Colwellia sp. M166: one gene and its partners. The protein of the gene in region 1 interacts with the protein of each later gene in a pairwise test. Links are inferred from orthologs where the notes say so. Each region holds a gene or a part of one and is shown on either strand. Other genes may lie near its edges.

Region 1 (3,212 bases):
AAAACTCGTTATGGTCACAATAAAGCAATAAAAGTATCGGTTGGTGATGTTGTTACTAAAGGTCAGGTTATTGCAAAAATGGGCAGTACAGGTCGTTCCACAGGACCACACGTACATTATGAAATTTTGCGTAATAATCGCCAAATAGATCCAAAAAAATACGTTTATCGCAAAGCAAAAAATTAGTTTTTGCACGAATTTCAGTTGTTTAAAATACTACTGCGATTACAATACTAAGCAAGTTTATGTGATCGGTCCCACCGGTCATTTATTTTCAGCGGAAGATTTTCTTCTCAATATGGTTTAACACGATGTTTGTAAAGTTAATGACAAAACTGTTTGGTAGTCGAAATGATCGATTACTTAAACAAATGTGCAAAGAAGTAACAAAAATTAATGCTCTAGAACCCGTTTTTGAAGCCCTCAGTGATGAAGAACTAAAAGCAAAAACAACTGAGTTTAAAGAGCGCGTTGAGCAAGGCGAAGTACTAGACGAGCTTATTCCTGAAGCATTTGCTGTGGTACGTGAAGCGAGTAAACGCGTATTTGGTATGCGTCACTTTGATGTGCAAATGATCGGTGGCATGGTACTCAACTCGGGTAAAATAGCCGAAATGCGTACCGGTGAAGGTAAAACGCTTACCGCAACTTTACCGGCTTATTTAAATGCTTTAACCAATAAAGGTGTGCATGTGATTACGGTCAATGACTACCTTGCTACCCGTGATGCGGATTGGAGTCGGCCATTATTTGAATTTTTAGGTATGACTGTTGGCTGTAATATTGCTGGTATGGCACCTGGCGATAAACAAGCAGCATATAACGCTGATATCACTTACGGTACCAACAACGAGTTTGGTTTTGACTACCTGCGCGATAATATGGCCTTTTCGCCAGAAGAGCGGGCACAAAAGCCATTAAACTTTGCCGTTATTGATGAAGTCGACTCGATTTTAATTGATGAAGCGCGCACGCCATTAATTATTTCTGGTCAAGCGGAAGATAGTTCTGAACTTTACCGTAATATCAATCTGGTAGTGCCAACGCTTGTTCAGCAAGATGAAGAAGATAAAGAAGGTCAAGAAAGTACCGGTGACTTCACCATTGACGAAAAAGCCAAGCAAATCTATCTAACTGAGCTAGGTCAAATACATATCGAAGAAATCATGATCGAAAAAGGTTTAATGCAGCAAGGAGATTCTCTATTCTCAGCAGCAAATATTACTTTACTCCATCATGTTATGGCGGCATTGCGTGCTCATAAACTGTTTCAAAAAGATGTTGATTATATTGTTAAAGATGGTGAAATCGTCATTGTTGATGAACATACCGGTCGTACAATGGAAGGTCGCCGTTGGTCAGAAGGTTTGCACCAAGCGGTTGAAGCGAAAGAAGGTGTTGATATTCAAAATGAAAATCAGACACTGGCATCAATTACCTTCCAAAATTTTTTCCGTATCTATAATAAATTATCAGGTATGACAGGTACTGCGGACACAGAAGCGTTCGAGTTTAATCATATCTATGGTTTAGAAACGGTGGTTATCCCAACAAACCAACCTATGGTACGTAAGGATTTACCTGATTTAATTTACTTAACAGCTGAAGAAAAGTTTGAAGCGATTTTAGAAGATATTAAAGACTGTGTTGAACGTGGCCAACCGGTTTTGGTGGGAACTATCAGCATTGAAACCTCTGAATTCTTATCTTCATTTTTAAAGAAAGCAAAGATTAAGCATAAAGTATTGAATGCTAAGTTCCACCAACAGGAAGCTGAGATTGTTGCCGACGCGGGTAAAATTGGTGCGGTAACCATTGCCACTAACATGGCTGGTCGTGGTACTGATATCGTACTGGGTGGTAACTTAAGTATGATGCTAGCTAAGCTTGATAACCCAAGCGCAGACCAAATTGAAAAAGTGAAAGCCGCATGGCAAGAAGAGCATGAAAAGGTATTAGCCGCGGGTGGCCTACATATTGTTGCCACTGAGCGTCATGAGTCTCGTCGTATAGATAATCAATTGCGTGGTCGTTCAGGCCGTCAAGGTGATGCGGGCTCAACGCGTTTTTACCTATCGATGGAAGATGGCTTAATGCGCATTTTTGCCTCTGAGCGTATTTCTAACATGATGCGTAAATTAGGTATGGAGCGCGGTGAAGCAATTGAACATCCTTGGGTGACTAAGAGTATTGAAAATGCTCAACGTAAAGTTGAAGGCCGTAACTTTGATATTCGTAAACAATTACTTGAGTTTGATGATGTTTCAAATGACCAACGTAAAGTTATTTATGAGCAACGAAATGAGCTGATGGATGAAGCAGATATTGCTGAGGTTATTAAAGCGATTCGTGCAGATGTCGTTAATGGTTTGATTAGTCAACATATTCCACCACAATCGTTAGAAGAAATGTGGGATGTTACGGGCTTAGAAGAACGTATTAAAGGCGAACTTAATCTTGAGCTGACTATTGCAAAATGGTTAGAAGAAGACAGCAACTTGCATGAAGAAACTTTACGTGAAAAAATTGTTGCAGAAGTTGAAGCGAGTTATGTTGCTAAAGAAGAGATGGTTGGTGCTGAAGTTTTACGCCAGTTTGAAAAGGCTGTTATGCTACAAAGCCTAGATTCTCATTGGAAAGAGCATTTAGCGGCAATGGACCATTTACGTCAAGGTATTCATTTACGCGGTTACGCGCAAAAGAATCCAAAACAAGAATTTAAGCGTGAATCTTTCGAGTTATTTGCCGAATTACTTGATAACTTAAAATATGATGTTATTGGTATCTTAAGTAAAGTGCAAATTAAGGCTGAATCTGATGTTGAAGCGGTTGAAGAACAACATAGAAAAGCTGATGAAGCACCGAAAGAGTTTACACATCAGTCGGCCTCACAGCCTGAAGAAACTGCGATGGCGCGTGTTGGACGTAATGAGCCTTGTCCGTGCGGCTCAGGTAAAAAATATAAACAGTGTCACGGTAAGTTAAGCTAACTTATCAAGCGTTAAGTCTGACATAAAAATACCAGTCTTTTGACTGGTATTTTTATGTTTAATAGCAATCCGTCTCAGAAAGTACCTCTTAGCGAGAATTTAAAAGTCAGTCTTTGAGTGCTTGCGGGGCAATGATAATTTCAAAAATTTGTACCTACTCATGTGTTCGATATAGCGCTAAGTGCATACTTCTTTAGATAAACAATATAAAAATAAATTTAA
Region 2 (2,884 bases), 930 kb from region 1 along the record:
TGGCATCATCAGCCTTTTGTTTTTTAATCTGATTAAATTGTGCCTCGATTTTACTTCTATCAACAACCACCGCTTGAATCGGCTCCATTTGCGCCGATGGTTGCGTCGGTTTTGGTGGTAAAGAAAAGTCGCCTAATAACAAAACTGCCGCTAACCCTATATGTATGGCAAAACTTAACACTAAGGGGGTCGAATACTTGGATGACACTACTTACGCTCCGGGGTATCAGTCATTAAGCCAACAGATGGTACACCAGCCACTTTTTGTAACATCACCATTAATTGAATAACAGCATCATAAGAGACAGCACCATCACCATTAACTACAACAGGCGTATCTGGTTCTAACTTTAAATGTGCGGCAACTAACGTCGCGACTTCTTCTGCTGACATTGGCTTATTTTTACTGGTGCCAACCGCTAAATAGTAATTCCCCTCAGCGTCAATAGAAGCAACTAATGGTGGCTTCATATCTTTACTCAAGGGCTCTGCATCAGCCTGTGGTAAATCTACCTTTACGCCTTGGGTTATCAACGGTGCTGTCACCATAAAAATAATCAGTAATACCAACATGACATCAATATAAGGCACTACATTTATCTCAGCAACCTTACGGCGCCTAACTCGATTATACATAGTTATTATCTACCTTAGCCGTGTTGTTCTGTCGCAGTTTGTCGCTGTAAAATACTGGCAAATTCTTCCATAAAGTTACCATAACTGTTTTCCAGTTTTTCAACATTATGGCTAAAGCGGTTAAAGGCCATTACCGCAGGAATTGCAGCAAATAACCCCATTGCTGTTGCTATTAAAGCTTCTGCAATACCAGGCGCAACCATGGCAAGTGTGGCTTGCTCCACAGCACCTAAGGCAATAAACGAATTCATAATACCCCAAACCGTACCAAACAAACCAATATAAGGGCTTATTGATCCTACCGTAGCCATAAATGGCAGATGTGTTTCTAAACTATCAACTTCTCTTGATAAGGCCACCCGCATTGCTCGATGCGTGCCATCAACAATAACTTGTGGTGCATAAGCATGGCTTTTACGCAAACGCGCAAACTCACGAAAACCCGAGACAAAAAGACTTTCAATACCATCAACATGTTCTTTTGCTGATACTTCACTGTAAAGTTTACTTAAGTCAGCACCGCTCCAAAACTTATCTTCAAAGCTTTGTAATTGGCTTCTAGCCGCCATTAATACTTTACGACGTTGAAAAATCATCGTCCAACAAGCGATAGAGAAGCCAAGTAGGGTCAACATTACAAGTTGAACTAATAGACTAGCTTCTAAAAATAAATCAAAAAATGAGAGTTCAGCTGACACGTTTTAATGCTCCTAATATGCTTTTGGGGATAATACATGGTTTAACAACAGACAAATCAACACAGGCGACTTTAATTTCAACTGTGCATAATGTTAATTCATTCTGATTTACCAATTGTTGTGAAAAGACCACACTGGCCGATTTTAATTGATTTATGGTCGTGGTAGTCGTTAACAAATCATCGAGCTTTGCTGATGCCTTGTTGTCCATCACTACTTTTGTGACCACAAAGCCGATGTTTTGTTCTAAAAATATTGACTGATTAATACCAAGTGCCCGTAACCACTCAGTTCTTGCTCGCTCAAAAAATTTTAAATAGTTAGCATAATAAACGATACCACCGGCATCGGTATCTTCATAATAAACGCGAATAGTGTGTTGATGACTGTTCAATGACATTAATTTATTCAAATAATTTTATAAAAACCTTCAGAAGCTTATCTTAATAGATAAAGCTGACGCGCGACAAGGCTTAAGCGACTTTCTTTAGCACTATTTCAATAATAAATTTAATTATCGACAAAATCTTCCAGACTTTTGCTACTTATCACGGGTTGGTAATAAGTAGCGGTTATCTAGCATCGGAACTTCGCATTAGTTTTTCTAATGATAAATATAAATTTATTTCGTTTGTTCGAATAAATTTATCGGATTAAAATGACCCTGTTTTTGAGCTAGCGTACGAATTTTTTCTTTTACTGACAATTTTGTTGTTGGATATTCATTTTAGTTCATAAATTTTTTTATTTGGTATTGCTACCTCTCTATTGCATATTTCCTGGAAACCTAATTTCCTTCTATCAACTTATATTCTAAGTTGGCCCACATCAATTTATGTGGGCTTTTTTTTACCTAAAATATATCCAATTATTCTGTTCTCATTTATGGCTATGTCAATTTAATACTCTCCTAAAGGGACCTATTTAACCCCAGTTCGAGTTAAGCTGCTTTACTCAACCATGCTATTTAAGCGCCTATCAACGTTATTTTATCAACTAATAGACCGCTATTGGTTGCTATAAATTCCTTACTAAGCAACAACTTAAATATATATAATGAATAATTTAACCAATAACGCTATGAATAAACTGGTTATAAAGCCCATTAACCCGCACTCAGGTTACTTAATTCTGCTTCGGCTAAGTTACTCCTGTCTCTGTAAGAACTAAAAGTCTTAGGTACATAAGTTTATCGTTTAATATCAAAGCTGAGTATATCCCTCTTATAACCATAAGAAATTGATTAAATGGTTAACTTAAAGTCAATAATGATAGCTTTTCTATCCAAAAAATGACCGATTTAATAGCTAGGGTTTACTAGGAACTATTAGCATCAAAAATAGCCTATTGTGTAACTTTATTTGTTTTTAAAGTACAGCAAGCTGAGGGAGTTTAACTTATGATTGAGCAATCATTGAAATGCTTAAGCACGTATTTTAATAACCTAACATTAGCAAAGGCTAGAAGTAATCTAGCCACTCGTAGTATTTAGCAACCCTAACAATAAAAACACTCGTTAGGGTTTTACCTTGAGTGATAGCTTTATGATT
Region 3 (2,983 bases), 1.6 Mb from region 1 along the record:
GGCCATGTCATCAACTTAAACCATACATCAACAGGTGATGGTATTATTGCGGCATTGAATGTTTTAACGGCTATTTGTAATACCGGTAAAGCCTTATTCGAATTACGCCAAGGCATGACCAAGTTACCACAAGTTTTAGTCAATGTTAGATTTTCGGGTGATAGCGATCCTTTAGTTAATGATGAAGTTGTTGCTGCTGTTAAAAAAGTGAATGAAACATTGACCGGTCGTGGCCGTGTGTTGTTGAGAAAATCAGGCACTGAACCACTGATCAGAGTTATGGTTGAAGGCCCTGAACACGATGAAGTAACAGCCTTAGCTCACAATATTGCTGACGCCGTTAAGCTTGCATGTTAGGGGTAACTATTCGACCATTTCATCATGTCGAATAAATATTAAGCAATTGAACAAGATATTGCTTGAAAAACTTGTATCTTGTCGACAGGTTAGTTAATATCTCGCCGCTTTGATTTAGGAATGAAAAATGAATAGACGCGCAATAGTTGCAGCAAACTGGAAAATGAATGGCAGTTTGGCATTAGTCAACTCAATGGTTTCAGAGTTAAACAGTTTAACGTTAAATGAAAATGTTGAAGTTGTTGTCTGTCCTAGCTTTCCTTACTTAGCGGCATTTAGTTTAGTCAGCACTGAGCTGAAATTGCCGAAGGTATTCAGCTTAGGCGCTCAAAATTTAAATGAGCATGCTAAAGGTGCATTTACGGGGGAAGTATCCACCTCAATGTTACAAGAAGTTGGTGTCAATTATGTCATACTAGGACACTCAGAACGTCGTAGTATATATAAAGAATCAAGTTCATTAGTTGCACAAAAAGTTAAAGCTACGCTAGCGGCAAACTTGAAACCTATTTTATGTATAGGTGAAAGTGAAGAAGAGCGAATGGCAGAGCAAACCGAAGTCGTTTTAGCCGCGCAATTACAGCCGGTGATTGATGAAATAGGTATTGAAAATTTTAAAGATGTTGTTATTGCGTATGAGCCAGTTTGGGCAATAGGTACAGGAAAAACAGCATCGCCAGAAATGGCACAAGCAACACATCACTTTATTCGTGAATTTATCGCGAAAATTGATGAAAACGTCGCAGTTAAAGTGCCATTGTTGTATGGTGGCAGTGTCAATGCGACAAACTGTGAAGAATTATTTGCACAAGCCGATATCGATGGTGGATTAATCGGCGGTGCTAGTTTAAAAGCTGATGAATTCAAAGTAATTTGCTCAGCAGCAAAGGGATAATAAAATGTTGTATCAAGTGTTAATTGTAGTGTATTTGATCGTTGCTTTATGTTTAATTGGCTTAGTGCTTATTCAACAAGGTAAAGGTGCTGATATGGGCGCATCATTCGGTGCTGGTTCATCAGCAACTATTTTTGGCTCAAGCGGTTCAGGTAACTTCTTAACTAAAGCGACTACTTACTTAGCGATTGCTTTTTTTGTTATTAGCTTAGTGTTAGGTAACTTAACCGCTAATCGTGTTAAAGCGACGGATGAGTGGAATAATATTGACACTCCTGCGGGACAAGTTGCTCCTGCAACTGATGCTATTCCAACTGATAGTGTTGAGCCTAAAGCTAATAATACTGATGTGCCAAGTAGTGATGTTGCAACAGAAAAAGATAGCGACGTACCAGGCTAGTTTAAAAAATTTGCAGATATGGCGGAATTGGTAGACGCGCCACCTTGAGGGGGTGGTGCCTTAGGGCGTGAGAGTTCGAGTCTCTCTATCTGCACCAAATACAGGTTCTAATAGAACCCATAAAAAACCGGAATAACCTATTTAAACTAGGTGTTGCGGTTTTTTTATGTCTGAAGCATTTTGGTAAAATCTGATGATTTTAGTAGCAATAAAGCTAACACTCATTATTTGTTGATAAGAGAATGTTACTAAAATGGCTAAAACGTCCTAACCATTAACCAATACAGAAGTAAGACAAGCAAAGTCTAAAGACAAGAAGTATAACTTGTTAGATGACTACGGTTTAATGCTCGGAGTAAAACCTACGCGAACTAAACGTTAACTATTCAATTATGACTATCCGAACACTAAAAGCGTAACTCAATGGGTTTTGGAAGCTAGCCTGAAGTAGCCTTGGCACAAGCCAGAAAAACGTGCTGAGACTAAAGCTTTATTGATCCAGGATATTGACCCTAAAGAACAAAAAGATATTCAACTTGTCGTTAATAATACTTTTGAAAGTATTATTAACGAGTGGTTCACTATTAAAAAGCAAAAATACCAGAAACTACTATAAGAAACTTTTGCTGTAATATTGAAACCATGTTTTTCCTAATTAGCACATAGAAAACTCAGTCTTAGAAACAGTATCGAAAACTACAAATATTAAGCATTTTAAACTAGCATAAAACGCACTAATTACTTTATAAAACATAGTTATGTGGTAGATTACCCTTAATATGAATAACCCTTTAAGTTTATCGCCACAACAACTATTAGCCTCAAGCCAAAAGTTACGGAAACTTAAACACTTTCAAGGTAAACTCTTATGTCGGACAATTTCTCTTCTACAGCAGCATTTTTATGGTCGGTTGCTGATCTTCTCCGTGGTGATTTCAAACAAAGCCAGTACGGGCGTATTATCTTACCTTTTACGCTATTAAGACGTTTAGAATGTGTACTTGAGAACACCAAGCCAAGCGTACTTACAATGTATGAAACTGTTAAAAACAAACCAATTGAAGCGCAAGATAAAATACTTACCCACGCTGCCAAATTAAGCTTTTATAACACCAGTAAAATGGATTTGAACAAATTGGGTGAAACAGGTGTAGCGCAAAACCTTGAAAGCTATGTACAATCTTTTAGCCCTAATGCCCGTGAAATATTCGAACACTTTGATTTCTTCAATACTATCGACAAATTAGAAGAAGCTGACTTACTTTATAAAGTAGCAAAACGCTTTGCAACAACTGACCTTCATCCTGAAGTGGTTGATAACCATAATATGG

Evidence for each region.
Region 2: the proteins of secA (region 1) and ybgC interact in binary tests that used the Escherichia coli proteins (3 or more experiments, as listed by UniProt). The link is inferred for Colwellia sp. M166 from one-to-one orthologs.
Region 3: the proteins of secA (region 1) and secG interact in binary tests that used the Escherichia coli proteins (3 or more experiments, as listed by UniProt). The link is inferred for Colwellia sp. M166 from one-to-one orthologs.

The regions. Positions count from the first base shown.
Region 1 is NZ_CP040755.1:3,011,932-3,015,143, forward strand. What follows is about bases 8-3,190. They hold secA (preprotein translocase subunit SecA), read left to right. Parts: upstream 8-311; coding sequence 312-2,990; downstream 2,991-3,190. Other genes in these bases: FGD67_RS13710 (M23 family metallopeptidase), read left to right, coding at 8-186. Outside these bases: more of FGD67_RS13710, read left to right, coding at 1-7. UniProt on the Escherichia coli protein: Required for protein export, interacts with the SecYEG preprotein conducting channel.
Region 2 is NZ_CP040755.1:3,944,356-3,947,239, reverse strand. Bases 30-2,884 are described here. They hold ybgC (tol-pal system-associated acyl-CoA thioesterase), read right to left. Parts: upstream 1,735-2,884; coding sequence 1,324-1,734; downstream 30-1,323. Other genes in these bases: ruvB (Holliday junction branch migration DNA helicase RuvB), read right to left, coding at 2,877-2,884; tolQ (protein TolQ), read right to left, coding at 651-1,334; tolR (protein TolR), read right to left, coding at 208-636; tolA (cell envelope integrity protein TolA), read right to left, coding at 30-208. Outside these bases: more of tolA, read right to left, coding at 1-29.
Region 3 is NZ_CP040755.1:4,661,785-4,664,767, forward strand. The notes cover bases 1-2,954. They hold secG (preprotein translocase subunit SecG), read left to right. Parts: upstream 1-1,256; coding sequence 1,257-1,652; downstream 1,653-2,954. Other genes in these bases: glmM (phosphoglucosamine mutase), read left to right, coding at 1-357; tpiA (triose-phosphate isomerase), read left to right, coding at 485-1,252; FGD67_RS20960 (class I SAM-dependent DNA methyltransferase), read left to right, coding at 2,521-2,954. Also shown: more of FGD67_RS20960, read left to right, coding at 2,955-2,983. UniProt on the Escherichia coli protein: Subunit of the protein translocation channel SecYEG. Overexpression of some hybrid proteins has been thought to jam the protein secretion apparatus resulting in cell death; while this may be true it also results in FtsH-mediated degradation of SecY.